DNA from 3 places in the Clostridium sp. CTA-17 genome. Region 2 is predicted to be linked to each of the others. Evidence: a T-box and tRNA genes for the amino acid it is inferred to sense, from the RefSeq annotation. Region 2 holds a T-box; the other regions hold tRNA genes.
What was found. The T-box of region 2 lies ahead of metG (methionine--tRNA ligase). A T-box ahead of a tRNA ligase gene usually reads a tRNA of that ligase, here a tRNA-Met.
Positions count from the first base shown of each region.

Region 1: it encodes a tRNA-Met, which carries the amino acid that the T-box ahead of metG (methionine--tRNA ligase) is inferred to sense. The anticodon was not compared.
Region 3: it encodes a tRNA-Met, which carries the amino acid that the T-box ahead of metG (methionine--tRNA ligase) is inferred to sense. The anticodon was not compared.

Region 1 covers NZ_BAAABF010000010.1:41,429-44,616, reverse strand. The annotation lists gene ACYUCG_RS13465 (hypothetical protein) at 1-67, opposite strand, end outside; gene ACYUCG_RS13460 (hypothetical protein) at 485-1,261, opposite strand; tRNA gene ACYUCG_RS13455 (tRNA-Met) at 1,434-1,509, shown strand; gene ACYUCG_RS13450 (hypothetical protein) at 1,634-2,161, opposite strand; gene ACYUCG_RS13445 (cation:proton antiporter) at 2,414-3,188, opposite strand, start outside.
Region 2 covers NZ_BAAABF010000007.1:77,343-80,530, forward strand. The annotation lists gene ACYUCG_RS11625 (methionine--tRNA ligase) at 1-43, opposite strand, end outside; gene metG (methionine--tRNA ligase) at 144-2,081, opposite strand; T-box leader at 2,159-2,413, opposite strand; gene ACYUCG_RS11635 (FUSC family protein) at 2,572-3,153, shown strand; gene ACYUCG_RS11640 (FUSC family protein) at 3,188-3,188, shown strand, end outside.
Region 3 covers NZ_BAAABF010000005.1:90,345-93,532, forward strand. The annotation lists gene galU (UTP--glucose-1-phosphate uridylyltransferase GalU) at 1-74, shown strand, start outside; gene ACYUCG_RS10075 (VanZ family protein) at 403-1,095, shown strand; tRNA gene ACYUCG_RS10080 (tRNA-Met) at 1,492-1,567, shown strand; gene ACYUCG_RS10085 (cell wall-binding protein) at 1,930-3,188, shown strand, end outside.

The DNA.
Region 1 (3,188 bases), on a different contig from region 2:
TAACCCCAATATACCCTAGAATATTTTGAGTTAAAAAAGATTTTAATATGTTGCTTATTGTACTCATTATAAAAAATTCTCCTCCCCTATTAATTAATCTTTATATGAAATATATGATTACAAATAGATTTTTATAATGAATTTCCATAATAAATAAAATAAAAAAGCCTTATGAATACTCAAGTTACCCTTGATTTCATAAGACTTAATTTTAAATATTTCTTAAACTATAAACTATCTATATAAAGAATAAAGGCTGAAGAAATTATTCTCCAACCAAATCCAAAATAAATACTAACACGCTATAAGTATTTACTATATGTAGACAGTATCATATTCTGGTTAAAAATTCAATAAAATCTACATATTTTTCTCTATTCTTTAAAAATTTTTATCATTTTATTGAATAAACTGGCTGTAACACCATAATAAATCATAAAAACATGCCCATTTCTCTTACCTTAACTTTAAAAATTAAATAAATTTATATTTCATTAAAGCTCTGTTTCCATAAATCTAATTCTTCTAAATGCTCATCAATTAAAGAATCTTTTATGTACTTAACTCGCTTTCCCTCTGCACTTCTATATTTAGTTTCACATATCTTTACTAAAAACTGCATTATTCCATCATAACATTTCATAACATTTCCTATCCTATAGCTACGCTTCTCTATATTGCAATCCCCATATATTAGCCTACTGCTTTGTATCATAGGTATGAAATCTCTAAACCTTTCCTCTATTGCTTCTCCTAAATTAGTTGCAGAACATATTAATTTATAAATTCTTATTAATTTAAGCTTATCATCCTGTGCACATTGTGATATCTTTTTCATTTCATCTATTGCAGATTGTATTTCCATAGTTTCTTCATCTAAATTTTTATTTATTTTGTTTATCTTAAAGACCTTAATAAAAGGATTCTTTATATTTTTTATAATAAACTTTTCATCATAATCTATCAGTAGCAGTTCTTTAATAGGTCGTATATTATAATCATTTATTATATATTCACTACTGACTTCTTCTCCTAAAGTAGCTTTTATACTTTGTCTTTCTAAAATACTCATATTCTTAGCATATTTAGGTACTAGTGTTTCTAATATATATATTTTTTCTTCGTTTATTTTGTTAACTAAGTGCTTTATGTCCCTATTTTCATTCTTTAACTCTTCATTATATTTTTCTTTTTCACCATAAAATAATTTCTGAAGTTCTAAAGCCCTATTATATGCCTCGTCAAAACCTTTGGTAAACATTTCTCCTCCTGAATAAAAAATTAAAACTAATATACGTCCCTATATTTATTATATATCACAAAAGAGAAAGTTCTAAGTACTTATAACAATTTAAATATAATAAATATTTAATTTCCTTGACTTTAATTATATATTAACGTATAGTTAAAGAGTAGTAGATACAATTTAATGACGCGGGATGGAGCAGCTGGTAGCTCGTCGGGCTCATAACCCGAAGGTCGTAGGTTCAAGTCCTGCTCCCGCAACCACAAAAGGTTCTGTAAAACAGAACCTTTTTTATTTTTATTATAATATATGTCTAAAAAAGCTATATCAAAACAAATTATTAAAATAAAGTTTTGATATAGCTTATTTTTTAAATCTAACTATATTTTATTTTTCTAATCTTTTTAAATCTCTTCTAATATCTTTTTTTAATTCCTTGTATTGTTTTTTGTATTCTATAGCCTCTTTCTTTAATTCTCTTATCCATTTTTCAGCTATTTGTTCCTCATGAGTTTTAAAATGCTCATATTTCTTATACTCTTTTAAAGCCTCTTTTATTTTTTTATCTAATTCTTTAGAATCAATTAAATCTTCGCATTCCTTACCAGTTAGATCCTCATATTCTCTATAAACTTCATATAAAGCTTTCATAGCTTCTCTTTTAACTTTTTCACCTTTTAAGTTATTTAATAATTTTTTTAATATATTTTTATGTTCTGCTAACTCTTCATCCTCACTATCTTCAGCTAAAGCAAGTAACATCTCTAATTTCTTTTTAGTATAATCTAATGTAGTATCCTCTAAGGCATCTTCTATTCCATATTGTTTAAGAAATTTTCTAAATTCTTTCATATCTGCTGCATCATTAAATGGTATAAATTCTTCTACTTCAATATCTATTATTTCTTTACTCATTTGTATTACCTCCTAAGATAAATACAAATACTATAGTTTCAATGTAGATTCTCTCTACACTCAAGCCTTAGTATTTATATAATTATTTATTAATTATAATAATACTAAGACTATTTCTTTTAAAGGATTATAATCACTAGTTATTAATCTCTCTATTTTAGTCATTAAAAATCTTACTTTTTTTATATTTTCAATTGGTACTCTTAAAAATATTTTAATAATAAATAAGCTTTCTTAAATTATTTTTAAGTTCTAAACATTAGCCTTTACATTTAAATCTACACTTTTAGATTTATTATTAAAAACAACTTTCAATAAAATAGGGGTTACTATAGTTGTAACCACAACCACTATTACTACTGGTGCTAAAAATTCTGGTAGCATAAGTCCCATTGCAATTCCTTTATTTGCAACTATAAGTGCCACCTCTCCCCTTGATATCATTCCTGTTCCTATTTGAATAGCTTCTCTATTACTATACTTACATAGTTTAGCTCCTAAACCGCATCCAATAACCTTACTTAATATAGCTACTAGAAGTAATAATATTGCAAATATGAAAATAGTTTTTGTCATAGCTGTTAATTCGACTTTTATTCCTATGCTAGCAAAAAATATAGGTGATAATAACATATATGACAATGTTTCAAATCTTGAATTTAAATATTTACTTCTATTTGAATCAGATATTACTAAGCCTGCTATAAAAGCTCCTGTTATATCTGCAACTCCAAAGAACTCTTCAGCAGAAAAAGATAATAATAAGCAAAATACAAAAGCTATTATTACAAATCTTCTTAAATCTCTATGATATCTTTCATCTAATTTTATAAATGCCCAGTGGAATAGATATCCTGAAAGACCAGCAAAAATAAAGAACATAACTATTTTCGCTAAAACTATTATTACATTAATTGATGGATCTGCTAAACTAGTTGTTATGGTTAATGCTATTATTCCTAAGATGTCATCAATAATAGCTGCCCCTAATATTGCATTTCCTGCCCTTGTACTTAATTTACCCATT
Region 2 (3,188 bases):
ATCCATTAGCATAAGGCCAAGCATTACCTATAATTACTTTCATTTTATTAGCCCCCTTAAAATGATTCTATCTACAATATTATGATACAAAAAAACTCTTATATTCCACAATCTAGTATGAATATAAGAGTTTTTTAATTTTACTATCTTACTTGGCTTCCAGTTAACATTTCTCCTGGGTTAACTAATAGAAGTTCTGAATCATCTGAAGGTGCTGCTGCAAGTATCATACCTTGAGATAATTCCCCTCTTAATTTAACTGGTTTTAAGTTAGCAACTAATACTACATACTTTCCAACTAACTCTTCTGGTTTATAGTATTGTGCTATTCCTGAAATAACCTGTCTTTCTTCTCCACCTAAATCAACTTTAAGTTTTAATAACTTTTTAGCTTTTTTAACTGGTTCACATTCTAATACTTTAACTACTCTTAAATCTATCTTGTCAAAGTCATCTATAGTTATTTCTTCTTTTATTGGATTTTTAACTAACTCTTCGTTAGCTGGTTTAACTGGAGCTGGTTTTAAAGCTTCAAGTTCTGCTAATTTTTCCTCAACATCTATTCTTGGGAATATAACATCACCCTTAACTACTTTATCTCCTGCAACTGTTCCATTAAACTCTTTTAAACTTTCCCAAGTAGTAACTTTAGTGTTTAATTGAGCATCTATTTTTACACTTGTTTCTGTTAAGAATGGTGAAATCATTACTGAAACAAATCTTAAAGTTTCTAATAAGTTATATAAAACCGTTCCTAGTCTTTCTTTCTTTTCTTCATCCTTAGCAAGTATCCAAGGAGTTGTTTCATCTATATATTTATTGGCTCTGCTTATTAAAGTCCATATACTTTCTAAAGCTTCTGGAATCTTTAATGCATCTATACTAGCTTCAACTTTTCCTGGAGTAGATAAAGCTAAGTTTATTAATTCATCATCAATAGCTTCCTTGCATGTTGGTGCTTGAATAACTCCATCAAAGTATTTATAAACCATAGCTATTGTTCTTGATAATAAGTTACCTAAGTCATTAGCTAAGTCTGTATTTACTTTCTTTATAAATATTTCATTGTTGAATAATCCGTCTGAACCAAATGGTATTTCTCTTAATAAGTAATATCTTACAGCGTCAGCTCCAAACATGTTAACTAAAACTACTGGGTCAACAACATTACCTTTTGATTTTGACATTTTTCCTCCATCAACAAGTAACCATCCATGACCAAATACTTGCTTAGGTAATTCTAATCCTAAAGCCATTAACATTATTGGCCAGTAAATTGTATGAAATCTTAAAATATCTTTTCCTATTAAGTGAACATCTGCAGGCCAGAATTTATTGTATAACTCTTGATTTTCTTGACCATATCCTAAAGCAGTTATGTAGTTTGATAATGCATCTATCCAAACATAGATAACATGCTTTTCATCAAAGCTTACAGGTATTCCCCAAGTAAAACTTGTTCTTGAAACACAAAGATCTTGTAATCCTGGTCTTAAGAAGTTATTTAACATTTCATTCTTTCTTGATTCTGGTTGAATGAAATCTGGATGTTCTTCTATATACTGAATTAATCTATCAGCATATTTGCTCATTTTAAAGAAGTAAGCTTCTTCTTTAGCTTTTTCAACTGGTCTTCCACAATCAGGGCAGTTTCCATTTACTAATTGAGTTTCTGTCCAGAATGATTCACATGGAGTACAGTAAAGACCTTCATAAGAATCTTTATATATATCTCCTTGATCATATAACTTTTTGAAAATCTCTTGAACAGCTTTCACATGATAATCATCAGTTGTTCTTATAAATTTGTCATAGCTTATGTTCATCATTTTCCAAAGATCTTTAATTCCTGCAACTATTTCGTCAACATGCTCCTTTGGAGTAATTCCTTTTTCATTAGCTATTCTTTCTATTTTTTGACCATGCTCATCTGTTCCTGTTAAGAACATTACTTCATGACCTGTAAGTCTTTTGAATCTTGCTATAGCATCAGCAGCTACAGTTGTATAAGTATTACCTATGTGTAGATTTGTTGATGGGTAATAAATAGGCGTTGTAATGTAATATGGTTTTTTACACATTATTTCTTCCTCCTTGTATTCTTAATTATTATTATTTCCAATATTTCAAAAATATAAAAAGCCCCTATGGGAAATCCCATAGAGGCGTTAATTACGCGATACCACTCTATTTCATATTTATGTCACCATAAATATCTCATTAAGTAACTCCTAAGTTTAACCTATTTTATTACTCTGCAATATAACGGTTGCCACCGTACTTTTCTAAAATTAAAATTCTCAAAAAGTCTGCTCCAAGTCCATCTTCATAAAGTCTCATGTATCTGGCTTTCACCTAACCCAGCTCTCTTTTATACAATCTTCTTTATTACTCTTCTCTTCATTGCATTTTCTTACTCAATTTTAATTATATGATTAGTTTTACATTAATGTCAATCGTTTTTATTTTTGAATTCTTTAAAATTCTTGTTAAGTCATAATTTGTATTAATATAAAAATGTTATATACTATCTATAATAATATATAAATTTCTCGGGGAGGTATTATTAAAATGAAAGGTTTAGCCTTACCTAAAATAGGTGCAAGAAACTTAAAGACAGCTTTGGCTGTAACTTTATGCATAGGATTTTTCGAGCTAATACACAGAGAATATCCTTTTTACGCTTGTATAGCCGCTGTAATCTGTATGAAAGATACTGTTGAAAACTCATATAAAATGGGAAAAAGCAGAATGATTGGTACAATAACTGGTGGACTTGTTGGCTTAGCTTTAACTTTTATAGCTTTAAACTTTAACCTTACAAGATTTTCAGGAATAATAACAGGTATTGGAATAGTTATAACCATTTATCTGCTTAATGTGTTTAACAGAAAAGGGTCTGTTTCTATAGCATGTATAGTATTAATAGCAATTATGACAAACTTACATGGTAAAGCTCCATATGCTTATGCAGTTGATAGAATTATAGATACTTTTATAGGTATAATAATTGCTCTATTAATAAATAACTACATATATAAATATGAAAATAAGGTAAAAAAAGATTTAGAAAATATAGAAGAAAAAATCTCTAGACTTGAAAAAGAAGTTAAAGATGATATAAAAAGTCTGGAAGAAAATAAAAAGAACTAATGTGAAAAGCTAATATGATTTAGGAGGGAAATATT
Region 3 (3,188 bases), on a different contig from region 2:
CAGAAAATATCTTTACTGAAGCAAATGGTAAAGAAAAAAAGGATAAAGAAGAAGAGCTTGTAACAGAAGCTTAATTTTAGAAAGCTGTATCAAAATAACTCATGAAAAAACTTATAAACAACTAATTAATTTCTTTGATTTTATAATTAGGTTTGTAAGAGTTTTAAAGGGTTTTGATACAGCTTATTTTTGTAATTAATCTGATTAAAATAAGATGAAAGAGGTTATAATTAATGAAGTAATGTAAAGTTATTTATTCTATTTTTATGGGGTTTTGATCTATAAATATATAGGATTATCTTAATAAACAATAGAAATATTTCCAGTATGAATATTACAGTTAGAGATAAATATTCACTTAAATAATATATTAATTAAAATTTAGAATTAAAAGGAGAATTCATGATTATTATTTCTCAAAATAAATTTTTAACATTAGGAATTCTACTCTTTTGTTTATTTAGAGGAACAATTAAAATTAAAGGAATAATTAAAGAAGAATACACATATAAAAAAATATATTCTAATGAAGAGTTTATTTTTGATTTATTTTGTATTTACTTAATTGGAGTTGCTTCTAAGGTGTATTTTCCACTTACCATAGCTTGGGGAAATAATCTTATTTATAATCCGCCAGAAATTTGGCTTAGTCCTCTGTGGAGTATAAAGCAAATATACCATGAAGGAGGATTGCGAGATGTTATTTATCAGCTAATAGGAAATTCAATTATGTTAAGTCCAATGGCATTTTTTCTTTGCTATTTTTACAGTATAGATGAAGAAAAATTAACTTTAGGAAAAGGAATTATAGATAAAATCAATAAAATTTTAGAAAGCTTTGAATTGCAGAATAAAAATAAGTTAAAAGAAGATTCATATATACCTTCATTAAGTACAGTATTAAAATTCTGTTTTTTTATGTCTTTATTCATAGAGAGTTCCCAGGTTATATTATCTTTAGTTTTTCCTAATACAAAAAGGTTTTTTGAAGTAAATGATCTTATATGTAATACTTTAAGTGGAGTTTGGGGATATTATATTTATATTAAAATTGCTAAATTAAATATAATACCAAGAAAGATATTTAAGTTATAAAAATAAATGCAGATTTAGTAATAATTTAAACATAGGTGGTTATTCTAAAATGGTGTTATAAGTTTAAAAACGTATATAACTGAATTTAGATAATAATGAAGAAAAATAAGTTTATAACTTTCATAAGATTTTAAATGTTATATAGTTAAATACTGTTTGTTTTTAAAGGATATTGAGAAATATATAGAAATAAGAAATAACTGCATTTCTTGTAATGTAACTGAAGTTAGAAAGATATTAAGATATATATAGAAATAAAAAGTAAATTTTTTATTGAGTATATAAGTAGCCTAAGAGTATTTAATATAGAATTAAAAAATATTTTCTTAAAATAACATTTGACTTATTAGGTAATTAGGAATATACTTAATACAAGTCAGAGAGACAATTTAATGACGCGGGATGGAGCAGCTGGTAGCTCGTCGGGCTCATAACCCGAAGGTCGTAGGTTCAAGTCCTGCTCCCGCAACCACAAAAAGTTCTACTTTTTTAAGTAGAACTTTTTTTATTTAGAATAAATAAAACTACCTGCTATGGGGGTGGTCAATAAATTCTTATAAAATTATTGCAAGCCACCAGTTTTACAGGTAATTATGACTTTGTTTGATTATAAATTAGAAGATTTTTTATAGAGAATTTTTTATATCTCTACTTTAAATGAATATCATAATATATTTCTTATTAAATTTATATGTAATAATATTACTTTTAATAATATTAACGGAAAATATCTATATAATTAACTTTATTTACAATATTTAAATAAAATGTTAAAATAACATTTGGGAATTTTTAATATATTAGTTAAATTAAGTGGATTAATAGAGGTGTTTTATGAAAAAAGTAAGAGAAAAAGTGGCTATTGCCGTAGCTATAGCAAGTATAACTACTATATCTAGCTTTGTAATAAGCAATGGAAAGAAAGTTTATGCTGAAGAAGTAAGGGTTACAGCTACTGCTAATGTAGATAATATTAAAGGTAATGGAAAACAATTAAAAGATGAAAGTCCTAATGTAAATGCGCAAGAAGATAAAAATGTTAAGAATAAAGAAGTAAAAACTGATGGCGAAAAAGATGTAAAAGAAATTAAAAATGACAAAGATATTAAAGATAAAGATTCCAAAGAAGTCAAAGACGAAAATGCAGAAAAAGTTCATAATAATAAAAAGGATACTGTAAAAGAAGTAGAAAATAAAGCTGATCAAAATAATGAAGATAAAATAAATAAAGATAAGAACGTAGAAGTAAAAAGTGATGAAATAAAAACTAAAGACAATGAAACTTCCCAAAAAGATAAAGAAAGCAAGAAAATCGAAGAAAAAATAGAAGTAGGAAATAAGAAAGCTGAAGAAAAGTTAGATAAAAATGAAGCTTTAAAAAGTGATTACATAAATATTAATGAAGATGGACAAGCAGTAACAACAGGTACAGAAAGTCAAAATAATAGTGTAACTGATGAAAATAAAAAGGATGGATGGCAAACAATAGGTGGTAAAACATATTATTTTGAAAATGGAAAGGTATCAACTGGAAAGAAAGAAGTATATGATACTAAGAATGGAAAGTATAAAACATATTTTTTCAATGAGGATGGAACTCTTGTAAATAAGCCAGGAATTCACACTTATACTGAATATTGGGGTGAAAAAAGAAAGGTATATGTAAATAATAAGGGTGAAGTTGAAAGCGGTTGGAAAACAATAGATGGTAAGACATATTATTTTCATCAATATAATGGTATGGCAATTAATATTTGCGATATATTTAATGGTGATAAAAAAGAAACATATTTGTTTGATGAAGATGGTGTTTTAACAAAAGGAAATGGATTAAAAGAAATAGATGGAAAATGGTATTACTTTAATAAGGATAATAGCTTAGAAACTGGCTGGAAAGTAATAGATGGTAAAACATATTATTTTGATACGTATAGTGGTAGAGCAAAAGGAAGCACAAGAATATATGATTCTAATCATGAAAAATACAAAGTGTACCTTTTTAATGAAGACGGAGCTCTTATAACTGAACCAGGTATTCACACTTATCATGAAGATTGGGGTGGAGAAAGAAAAATATACGTAAATAATAGAGG